DNA from 3 places in the Saccharopolyspora sp. NPDC000359 genome. Region 3 is predicted to be linked to each of the others. Evidence: riboswitches for the same ligand, from Rfam matches in the RefSeq annotation. Region 3 holds a riboswitch; each other region holds the start of a gene.
The links. Region 3 has a riboswitch for S-adenosylmethionine ahead of ABT324_RS07605 (aminotransferase class V-fold PLP-dependent enzyme). Riboswitches for the same ligand answer to the same signal wherever they lie in the genome.

Region 1 (7,054 bases), on a different contig from region 3:
AAGCTCATGAAGAACCCTCCGTGCCGCGCGGGCGCGCAGCAACCGGGTTCCTCCAGGCTTTTGTCCCGTCAGATGTGCGACCGCTTCCGTTCCGCGACCGCCGGTGCCGCTCGGACCAGTCCCCCGCGCTCCTGGTTGTGGCGATCTGCGACGGAGCTGGGGCGGAACCCTAGGCACAACCAGCGCTGATGGTACGCCGCCCCGGCGCGCGGTTTGAAGGATCTTGTGGGCTGCGGCACGTCAGGCGCCCGCAGCGAGCTTCCAACCCAGGCTGATCACGAGGCCGACGACCACGGTGAGGAAGACCCGACGCACGAAACCCGAGCCACGCCGGGCCGCGACCACCGCGCCCAGGACGCTGCCCGCGATGTTGCTCAACGCCATCAAGATCCCCAGCCCCCACAGCACCTTGCCCGCCGGGATGAAGAAGATCAGCGCACCGATGTTGGTCGCGACGTTGACGACCTTCGCCGTGGCCGAAGCAGTGAGGAACGCGAAGCCGACCAAGCCGACCAGCAGGAACACCAGGAACGAGCCGGTGCCCGGGCCAGCGATGCCGTCCCAGAAGCCGATCACCGCGCCACCCGCGAGCATCACGAGCAGCTGCGCGCGGCGCTGGAAGCGCGGTGCGTCCACCGAACCGAGGTCGGGCTTGCGCCAGGTGTAGAAACCCACGGCCACCAGCGCGACGAGCACGACGATGTTGAGCACGTGCGAGGGCAGGGCGTTGGCGAGCATCGCGCCACCCAACGAACCCAGCAGCGCCACCACCGCCATCGGCAGCGCGGCGCGCCAGTCGATCGGGGTGCGCTTGGCGTAGGTGCGGGCCGCTGCCGAGGTGCCCGCGATCGCCGCGACCTTGTTGGTGGCCAACGAGTAGATCACCTCGCCGCCGGGCATCAGCAGCAGCATGGCGGGTAGCTGGATCAGGCCGCCACCGCCAACGATCGCGTCGACCGCCCCGGCGAGGAACGCCGCCGCGCAGAGGAACAGCAGACCGGCGAGCGTGAGATCGGCGAAACCGGGCCAGTTCAGGGCGTCGAGCACGAGGATCGACCTTATGGCCTGCCGCGCCGGTTCCGAGGCGGATGTGATCGCTCTCGCCCCGGCTCGCCCGGCCGACATCCGCCCAGGTCGCGGCTGTTAACATGGTCGACCGTGCCGTGCGGCGTTCCGCCGTGGAGGAAACCTGCCCCCGGGCAGGGCCGATCAAGCGCGGCACGACTGATTCGTCACGACGAGGAAGAGGCGCACCAGTGGCCAACATCAAGTCCCAGATGAAGCGGATCAAGACCAACGAGAAGAACCGGCAGCGCAACAAGGCCGTGAAGTCCTCGCTGAAGACCGCGATCCGCAAGTTCCGCGAGGCCGCTGCCGCCGGCGAGAAGGAGAAGGCCATCGAGCTGCAGCGGGCCGCCAGCAAGGCGCTGGACAAGGCCGCCAGCAAGGGCGTGATCCACCGCAACCAGGCCGCCAACAAGAAGTCCGCGCTGGCTCAGCGCGTCAACGAGCTCTGAGGCTCGGCCTGGTCTTCGGCCCCTTCCCCGGCGGGAAGGGGCCGTTTGCCGTTCAGGAGCGCTGGTTGCGGAGTTCGACCAGGCGCAGGACGGTGCGCTCCAGCGCGTAGGTGGCGTCGGCGGCCATGCCCTTGACCCCGGCGTTGACCTCGGCGACGGCCTGGAGCGCGGCGGCGAGGCTCCTGGGGTTCCAGCCCCGGGACTGCGCCAGCGCCTTCTTCACCTTCCACGCGGGCATGCCCAGCTCCCCGGCCAGCCGGAACGGGTCGTTGCGACCACCGGCAGCGGCGACCCGGCCGATGGTGCGGACCGAGTCCGCCAGCGCATCGGCGATCAGCACGTGCGGCACACCGAGCTGCACCGCCCAGCGCAGCGCCTCCAGGGCGGCCGCGCGGTCCCCGGTCACCGCCTTCTCCGCCACCGCGAACCCGGTGACCTCGGCGCGGCCCCGGTGGTAGCGGCGCACCGCGGTCTCGTCCACCTTGCCCCCGGTGTCGGCGACCAGCTGGGTCGCTGCCGCGGAGAGCTCGCGCAGGTCCGAACCGACGGTCTCGATCAGCGCGGCCACCGCCGCCGCGTCCGCCTTGCCGCCCGCCCGGCGGACCTCGTCGCGGACGAACGACTCCCGCTCGGCGGGTTTGGTGATCTTGTTGCACTCGGTGACGCGCGCGCCCAGCTTGCGCAGCGCGTTGGGCAACTCCTTCGCGTGCTTGGACCGCCCGCCACCGGAGTGCACGACCACGAGCGTCACGCCGTCGACCGGCTGCTTGGCGTGCGAGAGCAGGGCTTCGGCGATCTCCTTGCCCGCGTCCTGCGCGGACTCCACGGCCAGCACCCGGCCCTCCGCGAACAGCGACGGGCTGAGCATCTCGGCGAGCTCCGGAGGGGTGAGTTCGCTCACCTTCACCCGGCGCAGCTCCGCTTCCGGGTCCGCCGCGCGGGCCGCTCCGACGGCCGCCCACAGCGCACGTTCCACCAGCAGTTCCTCGTCGCCGAGGACCAAGTGCAGCGGATCGGTGACCACGGCCGGTGAACTCATGCAGGCATGGTCCCACGCACCCGTGACGATCCCGGCATCTGGATCGGCCTGGCCAGAACGCGGCGCGATCCATTAGCGTTGCGAGCACAACCGAATAGCTCATCCAGAGGGGCAGAGGGAACGGCCCGATGAAGCCCCGGCAACCGTTCGCCCGGTGAATCGTGATGTTCAGCGCGAGGTCTCCGGCGAAAGCGGTGCCAATTCCGACCCGTCCGCGGGACAGATGAGGAGAGGACCTCGCGATGACCGCTGCTGCCCAGCGCACGAACACGACCTTCGACCTCGGCAACGCCGTCGAACTGGTGTCCAAGGAAGAGGGCCACCGGCAGCCGCTGGCCCCCGAGTTCGTGTCGCTCGAAGACTTCTCGCCGCTGGAAGTGGCCTACGACTTCCCCCGGATCCGCCGCGAGGACATCGAAGCCGGTCCCCGGTCGATCTGGCGCTACAAGCAGCTGCTGCCGGTGCCCTCCAACGTCGAGGAGCACCCGAACACCGACCCCGGCTGTACCCGCCTGATCCGGGCCGACAACCTCGCCAAGGCGCTGGGCGTCAAGCGGATCTGGATCAAGGACGACACCGGGAACCCGACCCACTCCTTCAAGGACCGCGTGGTCGCGGTCGCGCTGGCCGCCGCCCGCGAGTTCGGGTTCAAGGTGCTGGCCTGCCCGTCGACCGGCAACCTGGCCAACGCGGTCGCCGCGGCCGCCGCCCGCGCCGGGTGGGACTCGGTGGTGCTGGTGCCGAAGACCCTGGAGCGCGCCAAGATTCTGATGAGCGCGGTCTACGACGGCTCGCTGCTCGCCGTCGACGGCAACTACGACGACGTGAACCGCCTGGCCACCGAGCTGGCCGGGGAGCACGAGGACTGGGCGTTCGTCAACGTCAACGTCCGCCCCTACTACTCCGAGGGTTCCAAGACCCTGGCCTTCGAGGTCGCCGAGCAGCTCGGCTGGCGCATCCCCGAGCAGATCGTGGTGCCGATCGCCTCCGGCTCGCAGCTGACCAAGGTTCACAAGGGGTTCAACGAGCTCAGCGAGGTCGGCCTGGTGGAGCCGAGCCCGGTGCGGATCTTCGGCGCGCAGGCCACCGGTTGCTCCCCGGTGTCCACCGCGTACAAGAACGACCAGGACGTGGTGCAGCCGGTGCGGCCGGACACCATCGCCCGCTCGCTGGCCATCGGCGCGCCCGCCGACGGTCCGTACGTGCTGGACATCGTGCGCAAGACCGGTGGTGCCATCGAGGACGTCACCGACGACGAGGTCCGCGAGGGCATCCGGCTGCTGGCCCGCACCGAGGGCATTTTCGCCGAGACCGCCGGTGGGGTCACCGTGGCCACCGCGAAGAAGCTCGTCGAGACCGGCAAGATCGACCCGGACGCCGAGACCGTCCTGCTGATCACCGGTGACGGGCTGAAGACGCTGGACGCGGTCCAGGACCAGATCGGCCCGAAGGCCACCGTGGCTCCGACGACCGAGGCCGTCAACCAGGCCCTGGGCCTGTAACCCGCTTTCCCGGACGTGCGCGGTGCTGCTCGCGGCACCGCGCACGTACCGTCTACAAGGGACTGGAGTTCAGCGGTCCACCGCGCGCAGCGGATCTCCGCGTGAGACGTGCCGCGGACCTCGTGGGCCGGGCAGGATCGCGATGTCTCCTTCCTGGTCGGTGCGCAGCACTTCCGCGCCGCCGCGGGTGAGCAGGTCCACCACGAACGGGCTGGGGTGCCCGTAGCTGTTGCCGTCGCCGACGCTGATCAGCGCCGTCCGCGGCCGCACCGCGCTCAGCAATCTCGGTGTGGTGTACCGGGATCCGTGGTGCGGGACCTTGAGCACGTCGGCCCGCAGGTCCAGCCCGGCGGCCATGAGGCGCCCCTGGGCGGGCAGCTCGATGTCGCCGGTGAGCAGCAGCCGCCCGGCCGGGGTGGTCGCCAGCAGCACGATCGAGGCGTCGTTGGCGTCCTCGGCCGTCTGCGACCGGGTCGACGCCGGATCCGGTGCCAGCACGTCCAGCACCAGGCCCGGCCAGCGCACCCGCTGCCCGGACTGCATCGGCACGACCGGCACCCGGTGCGCCCGGGTGTCCCGCAGCACCTGCCGCATCGCCCACTCCGGCTCCCGCAGCGGCCCCACCGCCACCGCACCGACCGCGAACTCGCCCAGCAGCCCGGTGAGCCCGCTGACGTGATCGGCGTGCAGGTGCGTCAGCACGACCAGCGGGACGCGGCGCACTCCGAGTCGGTCCAGGCACGCTGCCGCCCGCCGGAGGTCGGGGCCGGTGTCAACCACCACTGCTTCCCCCGGGCGCCCGGTGGCGAGCACGAGCCCGTCCCCCTGGCCGACGTCGCAGACGACCATGCTCCAGCCGGGCGCGGGCCAGCCGGACACCGCGCTGCGCACCGGCACCAGCACGAGCACCGCGAGCAGCAGGCCCACCGACGCCAGGACGCGGAACCGCTTGCCGCGCAACGCGACCAGACCAACGGCGACCAGCCCCGCCAGCAGCAGTCCGCCGGTGGTCCCGGGCAGCCAGTCGAAGGCCCCGCCGGGCACCGCTGCTGCCCGGTCGGCGACCAGCACCAGCCACTCCAGCTCGGGCGCGGCCAGCCAGCAGAACGCGCCCGCCAGCCAACCGGACAACGGCGCGACCACCGTTGCCAGCACGCCGAACACGGTCGCCGGTGCGACGACCGGACCGGCCAGCAGGTTCGCGGGTACCGCGACGAGGCTGACCGTGCCGGACAGCGCCGCGATCAGCGGAGCGGTCACGACGTGCGCTGCCAGCGGGACCGCGATGGCCTCCGCCACGCCGACCGGGACACCCCGGCTCCGCAAGGCTGCCGCCCACGCCGGGGCCAGCACGACCAGCCCGGCCGTCGCCGCGACGGACAGGGCGAAGCCCGGGCTCGTGGCCAGCTCCGGCATCAGCAGCAGCAAGCCGATCACGCTGGCCGACAGCACCGGCAGCGCGGAACGCCGCCTGCCCAGCACCAACGCCAGCAGCGTGATCGCGCCCATCGCCGCCGCGCGCAGCACGCTCGGCTCCGGACCCGCCAGGACGACGAACCCGACGAGCGCCGCGCCAGCCCCGAGCGCCGACAGCAGCGGCCCCGCGCCGACCAGGTGCAGCACGACGAGCACGGCACCGCACACGATCGCCAAGTTGGCCCCCGAAACCGCCATGAGGTGCGTGAGGCCCGCGGTGTCGAAGTCCTGCTCCACCTCCGGCGGCAGCGCGCCGGTGTCACCGACGACCAGGCCGGGCAGCAGTCCTGCGGCAGCGGGGCCCAGCTCGGCGGCCGCCGTGCGACGCAGCCCGTCGCGCAGGTCCGCGGCAGCTCGCTGCCAGCCCGGCGGTGGGCCGACCTCGGTGGGCGCCCCGAACACCTGCAGCGCAGCGATCGTCAGCTCGCCCGAGCGCGGCGGTGCAGCCTTGCCCCGCACCGTCACCTGCTGCCCGGCTATGAGGTCACGCCACTGCTCGGTCGGCACCAGCAGCACCACCGAACCGCTCGCGCGCACGTGCCGCCCGATGAGGTCAGCCGTTTCCAGCTCGGCCCGGACCAGAGCGCGGTCCTGCGCTCGCCGCGCCCCGAAGGACGCGCCGCGCAGCGGAACTGGTGCGCTGGTCAGGGTCACCCGTGCCGTCACCCGCTCGCCGTGGTGGGCCGCCTCCCGGACCGGGTGGTGCTCGGCGTGGTGGCCCCGGACTGCCATCCCGGCCGCGGCGACGCCTGCCAGCAGGAGGACCACCAGCGTTCCCCTCGCCCAGGCCCGGCGCCTCGTGGCAGGCCACAGCACCGGGGCCGCCAGCAGCGCGCACACCGCCGTCAGCGCCACCACGCCCCACCCGGCCAGCAGGCCGAGCAACGTGACCGCCCAGACCGCAGCCGCGGTCGGCGCCAGCCGGAGGTCGAACCCGGTGCTCACACCCGCACCAACTCCCGCAGCCGGGCGAAGCGGGACCTGCCGATCCCGCCGACCTCCCGCAGCTGCTCCACCGAGTCGAACCGGCCGTGCTCGGTGCGCCACCGCACGATCCGCTTGGCGGTGACCTCGCCGATGCCTGGGAGTTCATCGAGTTGCTCCTCCGTTGCGGTGTTCAGGTCGACCTTGCCGTCGCCGGTCTGCCCGGACTGGGCCTGCGGCGGCACCGGCACGGCGACGTGCAGCTGCTCGCCGTCGGACAGCCGGCGGGCGAGGTTGAGCCCGGTCAGGTCGGTGTCCGGCAGCACGCCACCGGCCGCCTCGACCGCGTCGGCGACCCGACTGCCGGGCTCGACCGTGACCAGGCCGGGGCGGTTGACCCGGCCGACGACGCTGACCACGAGTTCGGGCGCGGACGTGGTGGCCGCTGGGAGCGGCGGCGGGGGCAGGACGGGTGGCGGGGCCGGCTCGGCGGCGGACCTGGAGGTCCACGCCATCGCGGCCATGCCGAGCAGCAGGACGGCGGCCAGCAGGGCGATCGCGAGCACACCGGTCCGGCCGGGGTCCACTCTGGACCT
Region 2 (7,054 bases), on a different contig from region 3:
CAACAAGTCCACCTGGGACGCCTACGGCGGCGACCAGTACGCGCCGTACCCCCACCAGGCCAGCCGCGAGCAGCAGATCGCGGTCGCGGAGAAGGTCCGCGCCGCCCGCGGTGGCGGCTACGGCGCCTGGCCCGGCTGCTCGTCCAAGCTCGGCCTGAGCTGACGGCTCCAGCCCCGTCCCGCGCGGCGGTGCGGGTAGCGGACCCTCAGCGCCCTCGACTGCGGTGAAGGGCACCTCTCGTCGGCCCGATCGGCGGGAGGTGCCCTTCACCAGCTGCTGCCCTCCGACGTCGCCGCACCTGGTCGGGGCTGTTGGGTGGGGTGCGGGTACGTTTTGTCTGTGGACGACCAGCAGGCGGCGCTGCTCGGCCCGGCCGACGTGCGTCGGCTGGCCGAGGAGCTGGACATCCGGCCGACGAAGAAGCTCGGGCAGAACTTCGTGCACGACCCGAACACGGTGCGGCGCATCGTGTCCTCAGCGTCGGTCACCGCCGACGACGTCGTGCTGGAGGTCGGACCCGGCCTCGGCTCGCTGACGCTCGCCCTGCTGCCCGCTGCGGGCGCGGTGACCGCCGTGGAGATCGACCCGGTGCTGGCCGCCAGGTTGCCGCGCACCGCCGCCGAGTTCGCCCCGGCGCTGGCCGACCGGCTCACCGTGCTCGAAGCCGATGCGCTGCGCGTCCGCGCCGCCGACTTCCCCGCGCCGCCCACCGCGCTGGTCGCCAACCTGCCCTACAACGTCGCCGTGCCGGTCGTGCTGCACCTGCTGGCCGAGCTGCCGAGCCTGGAGCACGGGCTGGTCATGGTGCAGGCCGAGGTCGCCGACCGGATGTCCGCCGAGCCCGGCAGCCGGGTCTACGGCGTGCCCAGCGTGAAGGCCGCGTGGTTCGCCGACGTGCGGCGCGCGGGCCCGGTGCCGCGCAAGGTGTTCTGGCCAGTGCCCAATGTGGACTCCGGGCTGGTGTCGTTCCACCGCGTCGACCCGCCGTCGGGCGCCAAGCGCGAGGACGTCTTCCGCGTGGTGGACGCGGCCTTCGCGCAGCGGCGCAAGACGTTGCGCGGCGCGCTGTCCGGCTGGGCCGGGTCCGCCGCCCAGGCGGAGGAGCTGCTGCGGGCCGCGGGCGTCGACCCGACGGCGCGCGGGGAGCAGCTGCGGATCGCCGACTTCGCGCGCATCGCCGAGGTCGCGGGCGACCGCTGAACCACTCGTCCGGGTGCTTGCCAGGCGGGGTCAATCCGCTACTAGGAGTCACTGCTAACGCGTGGTGTGGCGGAGAAATTCCCGCTCGTCCGGGTGTGTGATTTGGCGAACGATTCCGGAAAGTGACGACTATCAACTTGCGCTGGAATCCGCCAGTGGGGTCTACTATCCGGGAAATCCATCCCGAGCGGCCGAGAGACCTGGCTCCCAGACGCCGCAGCAACCACCCGACGGGCAGGTGCTAACGCCAGGACCGATGGAGTAGCTGTGGATTCCAACGCGCTGTTAGCCGGCCCGCCCGCGGAGCACACCCGGTCGCTGTCGGCCCGGTCATCGCAAAGCCACATCCGGAGGCTGCTGACGCAGCGTCGCGTCATCGACCACGGGCGGCGCACCACCACCGCCTGTCGTCGCGAGATGTGACCCAGCTCTTCCCCTCCCTTTCCGAAGTTCCCTGGCCTGCTGCTCCCTGCGCGGAGCGCGGCCGTCGCGAGCTGATGTGGAGCCGATCGTGATCACAGTCGAGAACCTGACCAAGTCCTTCCAGCAGAACAACGGCACCGTGCGCGCCCTCGACGGCGTCACCATGGAAATCCCGGCCGGCGCCGTGTGCGGCGTGGTGGGTCCCAGCGGCGCGGGCAAGTCCACGCTGGCCCGCTGCATCGCCCTGCTGGAGAAGCCGGACGCGGGCGCCATCCGGGTCGACGGCACCGACCTGGTCTCCCTCGACGGCAAGGCGCTGCGCGCCGCGCGCCGACAGATCGGCGTTGTGCCGCAAGGGGATTCGCTGCTGCGGCAGCGCACCGCCGCGGGCAACGTGGCGCTGCCGCTGGAGGCGGCCGGGATGTCCGGCCCGCAGCGGCGCAGCCGCGTCGGCGAGCTGCTGGACCTCGTCGGGCTGACCGACAAGGCCACGGTCTACCCCGACCAGCTCTCCGGTGGGCAGCGGCAGCGGATCGCGGTCGCCCGCGCGCTGGCCGCCAAGCCGTCGGTGCTGCTGGCCGACGAACCGACCTCCGCGCTGGACCCCGGCACCACCGACTCGGTGCTGACCGTGCTGGACCGCGCCCGCGCCGAACTCGGCGTCACCGTCCTGGTGGTGACCCACGACATGGCCGTGGTGCGCAAGATCGCCGACGACGTCGCGGTGCTCGACGGCGGCCGCGTGGTCGAGCACGGCAAGGTGCTCGACCTGGTCGCCGAGCCCGGCAGCCGGGTCAGCTCGACGCTGCTGCCCGCCACCGACCAGGCCGAGCCGCTGCGCCCGACCGACGGCCGCCACGACGTGGTCGCCGAGGTCGTGCTGGTCGGCTTCGCCGCGGTCGGGGCGCTGCTGCCGGAGGCGGCCAGCCGGTTCGGTGTCGAACTGGCGATCCTCGGCGGCGGGCTGACCCGCCTCGGCGACACGCCGGTGGCGAAGTTCAAGGTCGGCCTGAGCGGCGAGCGCGCGGAGGCCGCGCTGAAGTGGATGGTCGAGCGGGACGCGCACGTGCGACGCGCCCCGGTCTGCGTTGACGGAGTTGCTGCGTGACTGATGTGACCCCCTGGTCGGAGGTCTTGGAAATCCTCGGTGAGGCAACGCTCGGCACGCTGTACATGGTGTTGGTGTCCACCCTGCTGGCAGTGCTGGGAGGCCTGCCGCTCGGTGTCCTGCTACACCTGAGCTCGCCGGTGGGGCTGAACCCGAAGCCTGCGCTGTACCGGGTGCTCGGCGTCGTGGTCGACGTCGTGCGCTCGGTGCCGTTCGTGGTGCTGCTGGTGGTGCTGGCCTCGTTCACCCGGCTGCTGATCGGCACGTCGATCGGCAGCACCGCGGTGATCGTGCCACTGACCATCGGCGCGATCCCGTTCTTCGCGCGGTTGACCCAGAACGCGTTGCGCGAGGTCAGCTTCACCGTCGTGGAGGCGGCGATCACCACCGGGTCCAGCAGACTGCGGATCGTGTGGACGGTGCTGCTCGGCGAGGCGCGGGCCGCGCTGGTCGGCGCGGTCGGCGTCACCGCGGTGGCGCTGATCGGCTACGCCGCGATGGCGGGCGCCATCGGCGGCGGTGGCCTGGGCACCACCGCGATCCAGGACGGCTACCAGGGCTACGACGACCGGCTGCTCTACGGCTCGGTGGTGGTCCTGGCGGTGCTGGCGTTCGGGATGCAGCTGATCACCGACCTCACGGCCAAGCTGGTCGACCGCCGCCGCACCGCGGCGGGCTGATCTTCCGGGTCCGGGTGACCCGACCTCCCCTCGTCCGGGAACGCGTTCCCGTTCTGACGTCCAGAAAGGACAACCCCTGATGCGTTTGCGCTTTGCTGCCCTGGTGGCTGCCGCCGGTCTGGCGCTGACCGCGTGCGGTGGCGGCCCGACCGCTGCCGAGGACCCCAACGCGCCGATCCGGGTCGGGGTCAACCCCACCCCGCACGGCGAGATCCTCGAGTACGTCAAGGACAACCTCGCCGAGCAGGCCGGGATCGACATCGAGATCGTCAAGTTCGACGACTACAACCGGCCCAACGAGGCGGTGGCGCACGGCGAGCTGGAGGCCAACTACTTCCAGCACGTCCCGTACCTGGAGGAGTACCGCAAGCAGCGCGGCGGTGACTTCGAGTGGGTCGCGCCGGTGCACCTGGAGCCGCTGGCGGTGTACTCCAAGCAGTTCAAGTCGCTGCAGGAGATCCCAGGTGGCGCGACCGTGACGCTGTCCAACGACCCGGCCAACCAGTTCCGCGGCCTGAAGCTGCTGGAGCAGGGCGGGTTGATCAAGCTCAAGCCGGAGGCCGCGGTCGGCACCCGGCTGGACGCCGCGATCGCGGAGAACCCGAAGAACATCGACTTCAAGGACCTCTCGCCGGACCAGCTGCCGCGCTCGGTGGACGACGCCGCCGCCGCGGTGGTCAACGGCAACTACGCGATCAAGGCCAACCTGCAGGACCCGGTGGTCGTGGAGAGCCCGGAGGGCAACCCGTACGCCAACGGCCTGGTGACCACCCCGGCGCTGGCCAAGGACCCGCGGATCGTGAAGCTGGCCGAACTGCTGCGCTCGCAGCAGGTCAAGGACTTCATCAACCAGGAGTGGGGCGGCGTGGCCGTCATCCCGGCTTCCTGACCGGCAGCAGCGGTGGAGGGCACCCCCGGGCCTCGGGTCCGGGGGTGCCCTCCGCTGCCTCCACCACCCGCGCGGTGGGGGAAGGTGGCCACATAGTCGGCGGTGGGGTTCCTCGGGCACGTACGCTCTAAGTGTGCTCTCCGTGGTTCCTACCCCCATCACCGTTCGCGTACCGGCCAAGGTGAACCTGCACCTCTCGGTCGGGGATGCCAGGCCGGACGGCTACCACGAGCTGGTCACCGTCTTCCAGGCGCTGTCGATGACCGACGAGGTGACCGTGCTGGCCGCCGAGGAACCCGTTGTCGAGGTGCACGGCGAGGGCGCCGAATCGGTGCCCACCGGGGCCAGCAACCTGGCGTGGAAGGCGGTGCAGCTGCTCGCCGAGCACAGCGGTCGGGACCCGGAGGAGCCCGGCGTGCGGTTGTCGATCAACAAGGGCATCCCGGTTGCCGGGGGCATGGCCGGGGGCAGCGCGGACGCGGCCGCCACGCTGCTGGCGCTGAACCAGCTGTGGCGGCTGGAGCTGGGGCGCGACGAGCTCAGCGAGCTCGCCGCGAAGCTGGGCAGCGACGTCCCGTTCTCCTTGCAGGGCGGCACCGCGCTGGGCACCGGACGCGGGGAGCGGTTGGTCCCGGTGCTGGCCCGGCACACCTTCCACTGGGTGATCGCGCTCGACCGGCGTGGCTTGAGCACCCCCGCCGCCTACACCGAGCTGGACCGGCTGCGCGCCGAGTCCCGGCCGAACCGGGTTGGTGAGGTCGAGCCGCTGCTGGAGGCGCTGGCGTCCGGCGATCCCCGCCAGCTCGCGCTGCTGCTGGGCAACGACCTGCAGGCGGCCGCGGTCTCGCTGCGCCCGAACCTGCGCCGCACGCTGCGCGCGGGCGTGCAGGCGGGTGCGCTCGCCGGGATCGTCTCCGGTTCCGGGCCCACCTGTGCCTTCCTGTGCACGGACGCGGATTCGGCGGTGCGCGTGGCGGCGGAGCTCTCCGGTGCGGGCGTGTGCCGGACGGTCCGCGTGGCCCACGGCCCGGTGCCGGGCGCGAAGCTCGTGTCCGAGGAACCGGCCCACCGCCCGACCCCACCCCAGGTCCACGCCTAGGTGACCTCCTGGTGGGTGACAACGATCTGCAGTTTCCATTGAAACTGCGGTCCCCAGCCACGGCGGATCGCAGTTTCAATTGAAACTGCGATCCCCCTGACCACGTAACGCAGTTGATGGAGTAGACGAGCACTCGATGGTGAACCTGGTCAATCTCGAATCGGTCCACAAGAGCTACGGCGTGCGCCCGCTGCTGGACGGGGTGTCCCTGGGCGTGTCGGCGGGCGAGCGGATCGGGGTCGTCGGGCTCAACGGCGGCGGCAAGACGACGCTGCTCGAGGTACTCGCCGGTCTCGCCGAACCGGACGACGGCCGGGTCAGCCAGTCGCGCGACCTGCGGATGGCCGTGGTCACCCAGCGCACCGAGCTCCCCGAGGACGCGACGGTGCGGCACGCGGTGCTCGACCCGCACGGCTTCACCGCCGAGCACGAGTGGGCCGCCGACGCGAAGGTGCGCTCCGTGCTCACCGGCCTCGGCATGACCAAGCTCGGGCTGGACACCCCGGTCAAGGACTTCTCCGGTGGCGAGCGCCGCCGCGTCGCGCTGGCCGCCGCGCTGGTCCGCGACATCGACCTGCTGGTGCTGGACGAGCCGACCAACCACCTCGACGTCGAAGGGGTGCGCTGGCTGGCCGACCACCTGCTGGAGCGCAGGTGCGCGCTGGTGGTCGTCACCCACGACCGCTGGTTCCTGGACACCGTCTGCAACCGGACCTGGGAGGTCGTCGACGGCCGCGTCGAGCAGTACGAGGGCGGCTACGCGGACTGGATCTTCGCCCGCGCCGAGCGCGCCCGCATCGCGCAGGCCGCCGAGGAGAAGCGGCAGAACCTCGCGCGCAAGGAGCTCGCCTGGCTGCAGCGCGGCGCCAAGGCCCGCACCTCCAAGCCGCGCTACCGGGTGGAGGCGGCCGAGGCGCTGATCTCCGACGTGCCGGAACCGCGCGACTCCGCGGAGCTGGTCGCCTTCGCCAAGCGGCGCCTGGGCAAGACCGTGCTGGAGCTGGAGGACGTCGACCTCCGGGTCGCCGACCGGACGCTGCTGGACGGCGTGACCTGGCGCATCGGCCCCGGCGACCGGCTGGGGCTGGTGGGCGTCAACGGCTCCGGGAAGACGACGCTGCTGAAGCTGCTCGCGGGCGAGCGCGAGCCCGACGCGGGCAAGCGCATCGAGGGCAAGACGGTGCGGCTGGCGCACCTGACCCAGGAGCTGCACGACCTGCCCGGCCACTGGCGGGTGCGGGAAGCGATCGAGGACGTCGCCGAGCGCGTCACCCTCGGCAAGTACGAGCTGTCCGCCTCCCAGCTGGGGGAGAAGTTCGGGTTCGGCAAGGGTCGTCAGTGGACGCCCGTCGAGGACCTCTCCGGGGGTGAGCGCCGCCGGCTCCAGCTGGCGCGGCTGCTGATGGCCGAGCCGAACGTGCTGGTCCTCGACGAGCCCACCAACGACCTGGACATCGACACCCTGCAACAGCTGGAGGACCTGCTCGACGGCTGGCCGGGCACCCTGGTGGTCGTCTCGCACGACCGGTACCTGGTGGAGCGGGTGTGCGACAGCGTGCACGCGCTGTTCGGCGACGGTCGGCTGACGCACCTGCCGGGTGGCATCGACGAGTACCTGCAGCGCCGCGAGTCGCTGTTGGCCGCGGAGACCAGC
Region 3 (7,054 bases):
GTCGCCGAGGTTGGTGAACCCGCTGGGCGGGGTCTCCGCGTCAGCCCCGGGGTCGATCACCGGCATGCCGGTGGGCGGTGTCGGCGCATCCGAGCCCCCGAACGTTCCCGACTGTGCCATCAAGCCCCCTCCACGGGTAGGTCGTGCAGCAACGGTACCTGGTTCAGCGGTCCTGGTCGCGGAGCTCGTCGAGCGCGTGCTGCAGGTCGTCCGGGTACTGGCTCTCGAAGGTCACCCAGCCGCCCGAGGGGTGTTCGAAGGACAAGCTCCGGGCGTGCAGCCACTGTCTGGTGATGGCCAGCTTTCGCGCCAGGACCGGGTCCGCACCGTAGGTCAGGTCGCCGACGCACGGGTGCTTGATCGCTGAGAAGTGCACTCGGATCTGGTGCGTGCGACCGGTTTCCAGCTTCACGTCCACCAGCGAGGCGGCGCGGAACGCCTCCACCGTCTCGTAGTGCGTGATGCTCGGCTTGCCGCCGGTGACCACCGCGAACTTGTAGTCGTGGCGGGGATGCCGGTCGATCGGCGCGTCGATGGTGCCGCGGCTGGGGTCGGGGTGCCCCTGCACCACCGCGTGGTAGCGCTTGTCCACGGTGCGCTCCTTGAACGCCCGCTTGAGCACCGAGTAGGCGTGCTCGCTCTTGGCGACCACCATCACCCCGGTGGTGCCCGCGTCGAGCCGGTGCACGACGCCCTGCCGCTCGGCGGCGCCGGTGGTCGCGATGCGCACCCCGGCGGCGGCCAGCCCGCCGACCACCGTCGGGCCCTCCCAACCGGGGCTCGGGTGCACCGCGACGCCGATCGGCTTGTCCACCACCACGATGTCGTCGTCCTGGTGGAGGATCTCCAGCCCCTCCACCGGCACGGCGACGACCTGCAGCGGCTGCTGCGCGGCGGGCAGGGACACCTCCAGCCACGAACCGGCCACCAGCCGGTCGGACTTGCCCGCGGGGTTGCCGTCGAGCAGCACGTCACCGGACTCGGCGAGGGTGGCCACCGCGTTGCGGGACAGCCCCAGCAGCTTCGACAGGCCCGCGTCGACCCGCATGCCGTCCAGCCCCTCGGGCACCGGCAGAGTTCGAAGATCGCTCACGACTCGTTCCCCGCCGCCTTCTTCTTCCGGTGCACGGTGCCGTCGTAGTCACGGCCCATCAACGACAGCAGCACGACCAGCACGCCGCCGACGACGATGCAGCTGTCGGCGATGTTGAACACCGGCCACACCGCGCCACCGGGGGCGAGCAGCGACAGGAAGTCGACCACGTGGCCCTGCAGCGGGCCGGGCGCGCGGAAGATGCGGTCCACCAGGTTGCCGCACGCGCCGCCGAGCACCAGGCCGAGGCCGATCGCCCAGCCCGGCGAGCGCAGCTTCGGGGCCAGCCAGATGATCACGCCGACCACCGCGATGGCCAGCAGCGCCAGCAGCCAGGTCAGGCCGGTGGCCAGGGAGAACGCCGCGCCCGGGTTGCGCAGCACGTCGAGGTAGAGCAGTCCGCCGAGCACCTCCACCGGCGGCTCGCCCTCCAGCTCGGCGACCACGAGGACCTTGGTGAGGATGTCGAGCCCGAGCCCGACCAACGCCACCCCGAACAGCAGCGCCAGCAGCTTGCGCGGTGTGCGCGGTCGCTCACCGGGCGCTCCGCTGGACGTCCCGGCGGTCTCGGCCGGGGTCTCGGGCGCCTGCTCGACGGCTTCCCCGGGGTCGGCCGACTCCGGGGATGACTGCCTGGGTGTGGACTGGTCGCTGCTCACACCCCCATTGTCCCTGAACCGCACCGACCGGGTTCCGGCAGTCCCACTGCCCCGCCCCGCAGTTTCAATTGAAACTGCGGTCCGCCAGGGGCCCGAATCGCAGTTTCAATTGAAACTGCGACTCGACGCCGCACCGGGACCACGCCCACCCAACCCGGGAGGAGCCGCGGGGTGGGAGTGGTCAGGGGAGGAAGTCCGGGAGGGGGCGCAAGTCGTCGACCGGGGTCCAGCGGCCGTCGACCTGTTCGTAGCGCCAGGTCGGGCCGTTGGCGACCAGCTCGCGGAGGGCGCCCACCAGCCGGTCGACGTGCTCGGCCGTGGTGCCCAGGCCGATGCTGACGCGCACCGCGCGGTCCGCGTCCGCCCCAGCGCGGGACAGCAACCGCCGAGTGGCCAGGTGCGCGCAGAACAGCCCGTCGCGGACGCCGATGCCGTACTCGGCGGAGAGCGCGGCGGCGAGCAGTCCGGGGTCCTGGCCGTCGACGGTGAAGCTCACCACGCCGACCCGCTCGTGGTCGGGCCCGAACAGCCGGAGCTCGCGCAACCCCGGCACCTCGCGCAACCCGGCGCGCAACCGGCCCAGCAGCGCCTCCTCGTGCGCCACGACGTCCGACCAGTTCGCCGACAGCTCCGCGCAAGCCTTGGCCAGGGCGTGCACGCCGACCGTGTTCGGCGATCCCGCCTCGTGCCGCTCCGCTCCGCTGGTCCAGCTCACCGCGCGCTCGTGCACCTGCCGGGTCGCACCGCCTCCGGCCAGGTACGGGTCCGCGGCGTTGAGCCAGTCGGCGCGCCCGACCAGCGCGCCCGCACCGAACGGCGCGTAGAGCTTGTGCCCGGAGATGGCGACGTAGTCGATGTCGAGCTCGGCGATCCGCACCGGGCGGTGCGGGGCGAGCTGCGCGGCGTCCAGCACGGTCCGCGCACCGCGGCGGCGGGCGACCCGGGCGAGCTCAGCGACCGGCCACAGCTCGCCGGTGACGTTGGAAGCCCCGGTGATCACCGCCAGCCGCGGCCCCTCCGGGCACTCCGCCAGCGCCGCGTCCAGCGCGGCGACCACCTCGGCCGGGGTTCCCGGGGCCTCGATCCGCCGCACCCGCGGGCCGCCCCAGGGGAGCAGCGCGGCGTGGTGCTCGGTGTCGAAGACGACGACGGAAGTGCTGCGTGGCAGGGCCCTGGCCAGCAGGTTCAGCGCGTCGGTGGTGTTGCGGGTGAAGATCACCGAGTCGGTTCGGCGGGCCCCGACGAACTCGCGCAGGACGTCCCGCGCCCCCTCGTAGACCCGCGTGCACACCTGCGAGGCGAAACCCGCGCCGCGGTGCACGCTCGCGTACCACGGCAGCAGCTGGTCAACAGCCGTCCGGACGCTCTCCAGGCAGGGCGCGCTGGCGCCGTGGTCGAGGTTGGCGTAAGTGGCGCTGCCCCCGGTGACCAGCGGGACCCGCAGCGCGTTCCCGACCACGGCGGGCACGCGGTGGTCAGCAGTGGACTGCGTCGGAATGGTGACGACGGCAGACGTCATGATGCCCCTCCCAGGGCCTCATCGGACCCGTCCTGAGGGGTCCGCGCTTGCCGGGTCGCCCTGCGCGACCGGCCAGGTCCTCACCCGGGGCACCCCACCGCGGTTGGAGGGTTGCCGGCCAGCGAGCCGGGGCTTGGCGCTGGCACTCATGACCTTCGGAACAGGAGATTAGGAAAGGGCCCGCACCGCGAGCAACACCTCTTCCCGAAGCGTGGGAGAGGTCTGCGTCACAGCAACGTGGGCGGGCACCTCACGCGCGAGGTGCCCGCCCACGTCGGGGATCAGACCCGGGCGACCGAAACCTCGACCTCGGTGCCGTCCCCGACCGTGCCGGTGGAACCGCCGACCGCGGAACCGGGTTCGACCGCGTCGGCGAGGGTTTCGGCCGCGATGAACTCGCGGTGCGCAGTCACCGCCGACAGCACCTCCTCGGGCGCCGAGACGGTCACCGTGATCCGGTCGGAGACCTCGAAGCCCGCGTCCTTGCGCGCCTGCTGGACGACGCGGACCACGTCGCGGGCCACGCCCTCGGCGGCCAGCTCCGGGGTCACCTCGGTGTCCAGCACGACCAGCCCCAGGTCGCCGGGCAGCGGCGAAGCCGCACCGGAGTCGGTGGACACCAGCCGCTCGGTGAACTCGCCCTCCTGCAGCTCGATCCCGGCCGCGACGACCGCACCGCCCGGCGTGCGGCTCCACTCGCCCGCCTTGACCGCCTTGATCACCTTCTGCACGTCGCGGCCCAGCCGCGGACCGGCCGCCCGCGCGTTCACCGCGATCTCGAAGTGGCCGTGCGCGGCCACGTCGGTGGTCAGCTCCAGCTCCTTGACGTTGACCTCGTCGCGGATCAGCTCGGCGAAGGGCCGCAGCGCCTCCGCCTCCGCGGTGGCCACCACCAGCTTGGCCAGCGGCAACCGCACCCGCAGGTTGTTGGCCTTGCGCAACTTCGAGGCCGTCGAGCACACCTGGCGGACCTGGTCCATCGCGCTCACCAGCGCCGCGTCCGCGGGCAGCTCGTCGACCAGCGGCCAGTCGGCCAGGTGCACCGAGCGGCCCCCGGTCAGCCCGCGCCACACCGCCTCCGCGGTCAGCGGCAGCATCGGCGCCATCACCCGGCAGGTCACCTCCAGCACGGTGTGCAGGGTGTCGATGGCGTCGCGGTCACCGGCCCAGAAGCGGTCGCGGGAGCGCCGCACGTACCAGTTGGTCAGCACCTCCAGGAAGTCCCGGACGGTGCCGCACGCCCCGGCCAGGTCGAGCGAGTCCAGCGCGGCCTGCACGTCGCCGACCAGCTCGTGGGTCTTGGCCAGCACGTAGCGGTCCAGCACGTGCTGACTGTCCACCCTGGACTCACCGGTGACGCCCTCGGCGTTGGCGTACAGCGCCAGGAAGTACCAGGAGTTCCACAACGGCAGCACCGCCTGGCGCACCGCCTCCCGGATGCCCTGCTCGGTGACCACCAGGTCGCCGCCGCGCAGGATCGGGCTGGCCATCAGGAACCAGCGCATCGCGTCCGAGCCGTCGCGGTCGAAGACCTCGTTGACGTCCGGGTAGTTGCGCTTGGACTTCGACATCTTCAGCCCGTCGTGGCCCAGCACGATGCCGTGCGCCACCACGTTCTTGAACGCGGGCCGGTCGAACAGCGCGGTGGCCAGCACGTGCAGCGTGTAGAACCAGCCGCGGGTCTGGCCGTTGTACTCGACGATGAAGTCACCCGGGTAGTGGTGCTCGAACCACCCGGCGTTGTCGAACGGGTAGTGCACCTGCGCGAACGGCATCGAGCCGGACTCGAACCAGCAGTCCAGCACCTCCGGCACTCGGCGCATGGTGGACCTGCCGGTCGGGTCGTCCGGGTTGGGCCGGGTGAGCTCGTCGATCTCCGGGCGGTGCAGGTCCTTCGGCCGTACCCCGAAGTCGCGCTCCAGCTCGTCCAGCGAGCCGTAGACGTCGGTGCGCGGGTGGTTCGGGTCGTCGGAGACCCACACCGGGATCGGCGAACCCCAGTACCGGTTGCGGGAGATGTTCCAGTCGCGGGCGTTCTCCAGCCACTTGCCGAACTGGCCGTCCCGGATGTGCCCCGGCACCCAGTTGATCTGCTGGTTGAGCTCGACCATCCGGTCCTTGAACTTGCTGACCGCCACGAACCAGGACGACACCGCCCGCTGGATCAGCGCGTTGTCGCAGCGCCAGCAGTGCGGGTACGGGTGGTCGTAGGTCTCGTGCCGCAGCAGCAGGCCCGCGTCCTTGAGGTCGCGGGCGATCTGCTTGTTCGCCTCGAAGACCTGCAGGCCCTCGTACGGCGGCACCTCCGCGGTGAACTTGCCGTGCGCGTCGACCGGCACCACTGGCTCGATGTCGGCGGCGTCGGTGACGAGCTTGTCCTCCTCACCGAAGGCCGGTGCGATGTGCACGATCCCGGTGCCGTCGTCGGTGGTGACGTAGTCGGCGGCGAGCACCTGGTGGGCGTTCTCGCGGCCCACGAAGAAGTCGAACGGCGGTTGGTACCGGCTGCCCAGCAGGTCGGATCCCTTGAATCGCTCGACAACGTGGTCGGCGACGTCCTCGCCGAGCTCCCGCGCGTAGGCGCCCAACCGGGCCTCGGCGAGCACGTAGCGCTCGGTGCTGTTGCCCGGCGCGACGAGCACGTAGTCCACCTCGGGGTGCACCGCTGCGGCGAGGTTGGACGGCAGGGTCCACGGGGTGGTCGTCCAGACCAGGGCCAGCGCGCCGTCGAAGGCCTTGCCCGGGGCGGTGAGCCGCAGCCCGACCGTCACCGCCGGGTCCTGGCGCTGGCGGTACACGTCGTCCATGCGGGTCTCGGTGTTGGACAGCGGCGTCTCGCAGCGCCAGCAGTACCAGAGCACCCGAAAGCCCTCGTAGACCAGGCCCTTGTCCCACAGGGCCTTGAACGCCCACATGACGCTTTCCATGTAGTCCAGGTCGAGCGTCTTGTAGTCGTTGGCGAAGTCCACCCACCGCGCCTGCCGGGTGACGTAGTCCTCCCAGTCCGCGGTGTAGCGCAGCACCGAGGTGCGGCACGCGTCGTTGAACGCGGCCACGCCCATGCCCTCGATCTCGGACTTCGAGGTGATGCCGAGCTGCTTCTCCGCCTCCACCTCGGCGGGCAGGCCGTGGCAGTCCCAGCCGAACCGGCGCTCCACCCGGCGGCCGCGCATCGTCTGGTAGCGCGGCACCACGTCCTTGACGTAGCCGGTCAGCAGGTGCCCGTAGTGCGGCAGGCCGTTGGCGAACGGCGGGCCGTCGTAGAAGACGAACTCGTTGGCGCCGTCGGTCCCGGCCTCGCGGGCCTGCACCGAGGCCCGGAAGGTGTCGTCGCTCGCCCAGAAATCCAGCACCTGGCGCTCGATCTCCGGGAACGCGGGCTGGGCAGCCACGCCGCGCTCACCGGCGTCGCCGAACTGAACCTTGGGATATGACATCGCGGATGCGCTCCTCGCGGTGTGTGTCGTTGCCGCCGCACGGTCACCGAGACCTCGGTGCCCACGCGGGGACGACACCTCGTGCGCGTGCTCCGCACGAGATCCGCGGTACCACCCCGCTTGCCGCCGGCGGACGCCGACGACCCCTCGTTGCCAGCTGTGACGGGCTGGACCCGTCCGGTTCTACTGAGGTGCTGCGGGCACCCGTTCTTCCGGAGGCTCCCCGGTGATGGCCGGATCGTCGCCTGGTCGTTCCAGCGTACCGGGCCACCGCCACCAGTTTTCACCGACTCCGCCCGACCGGCTCAGGACGGCCGGACCTCGGCGGCGATGGTGGCGTTCGGCG

Region 1: another riboswitch for S-adenosylmethionine. It lies ahead of thrC (threonine synthase); the one in region 3 lies ahead of ABT324_RS07605 (aminotransferase class V-fold PLP-dependent enzyme).
Region 2: another riboswitch for S-adenosylmethionine. It lies ahead of ABT324_RS04975 (methionine ABC transporter ATP-binding protein); the one in region 3 lies ahead of ABT324_RS07605 (aminotransferase class V-fold PLP-dependent enzyme).

What each region holds. Positions count from the first base shown of each region.
Region 1 is NZ_JBEPDU010000018.1:77,749-84,802, forward strand. It holds gene ABT324_RS14315 (EamA family transporter) at 1-8, opposite strand, end outside; gene ABT324_RS14320 (sulfite exporter TauE/SafE family protein) at 241-1,047, opposite strand; gene rpsT (30S ribosomal protein S20) at 1,257-1,517, shown strand; gene holA (DNA polymerase III subunit delta) at 1,570-2,556, opposite strand; SAM riboswitch class I at 2,653-2,786, shown strand; gene thrC (threonine synthase) at 2,799-4,058, shown strand; gene ABT324_RS14340 (DNA internalization-related competence protein ComEC/Rec2) at 4,128-6,479, opposite strand; gene ABT324_RS14345 (ComEA family DNA-binding protein) at 6,476-7,054, opposite strand, start outside.
Region 2 is NZ_JBEPDU010000004.1:188,337-195,390, reverse strand. It holds gene ABT324_RS04985 (resuscitation-promoting factor) at 1-163, shown strand, start outside; gene rsmA (16S rRNA (adenine(1518)-N(6)/adenine(1519)-N(6))-dimethyltransferase RsmA) at 341-1,201, shown strand; SAM riboswitch class I at 1,377-1,464, shown strand; gene ABT324_RS04975 (methionine ABC transporter ATP-binding protein) at 1,713-2,732, shown strand; gene ABT324_RS04970 (ABC transporter permease subunit) at 2,729-3,412, shown strand; gene ABT324_RS04965 (MetQ/NlpA family ABC transporter substrate-binding protein) at 3,492-4,301, shown strand; gene ABT324_RS04960 (4-(cytidine 5'-diphospho)-2-C-methyl-D-erythritol kinase) at 4,444-5,400, shown strand; gene ABT324_RS04955 (ABC-F family ATP-binding cassette domain-containing protein) at 5,537-7,054, shown strand, end outside.
Region 3 is NZ_JBEPDU010000007.1:156,333-163,386, reverse strand. It holds gene ABT324_RS07620 (hypothetical protein) at 1-120, opposite strand, end outside; gene ABT324_RS07615 (RluA family pseudouridine synthase) at 164-1,048, opposite strand; gene lspA (signal peptidase II) at 1,090-1,752, opposite strand; gene ABT324_RS07605 (aminotransferase class V-fold PLP-dependent enzyme) at 1,934-3,271, opposite strand; SAM riboswitch class IV at 3,310-3,425, opposite strand; gene ileS (isoleucine--tRNA ligase) at 3,553-6,708, opposite strand; gene ABT324_RS07595 (hypothetical protein) at 7,014-7,054, opposite strand, start outside.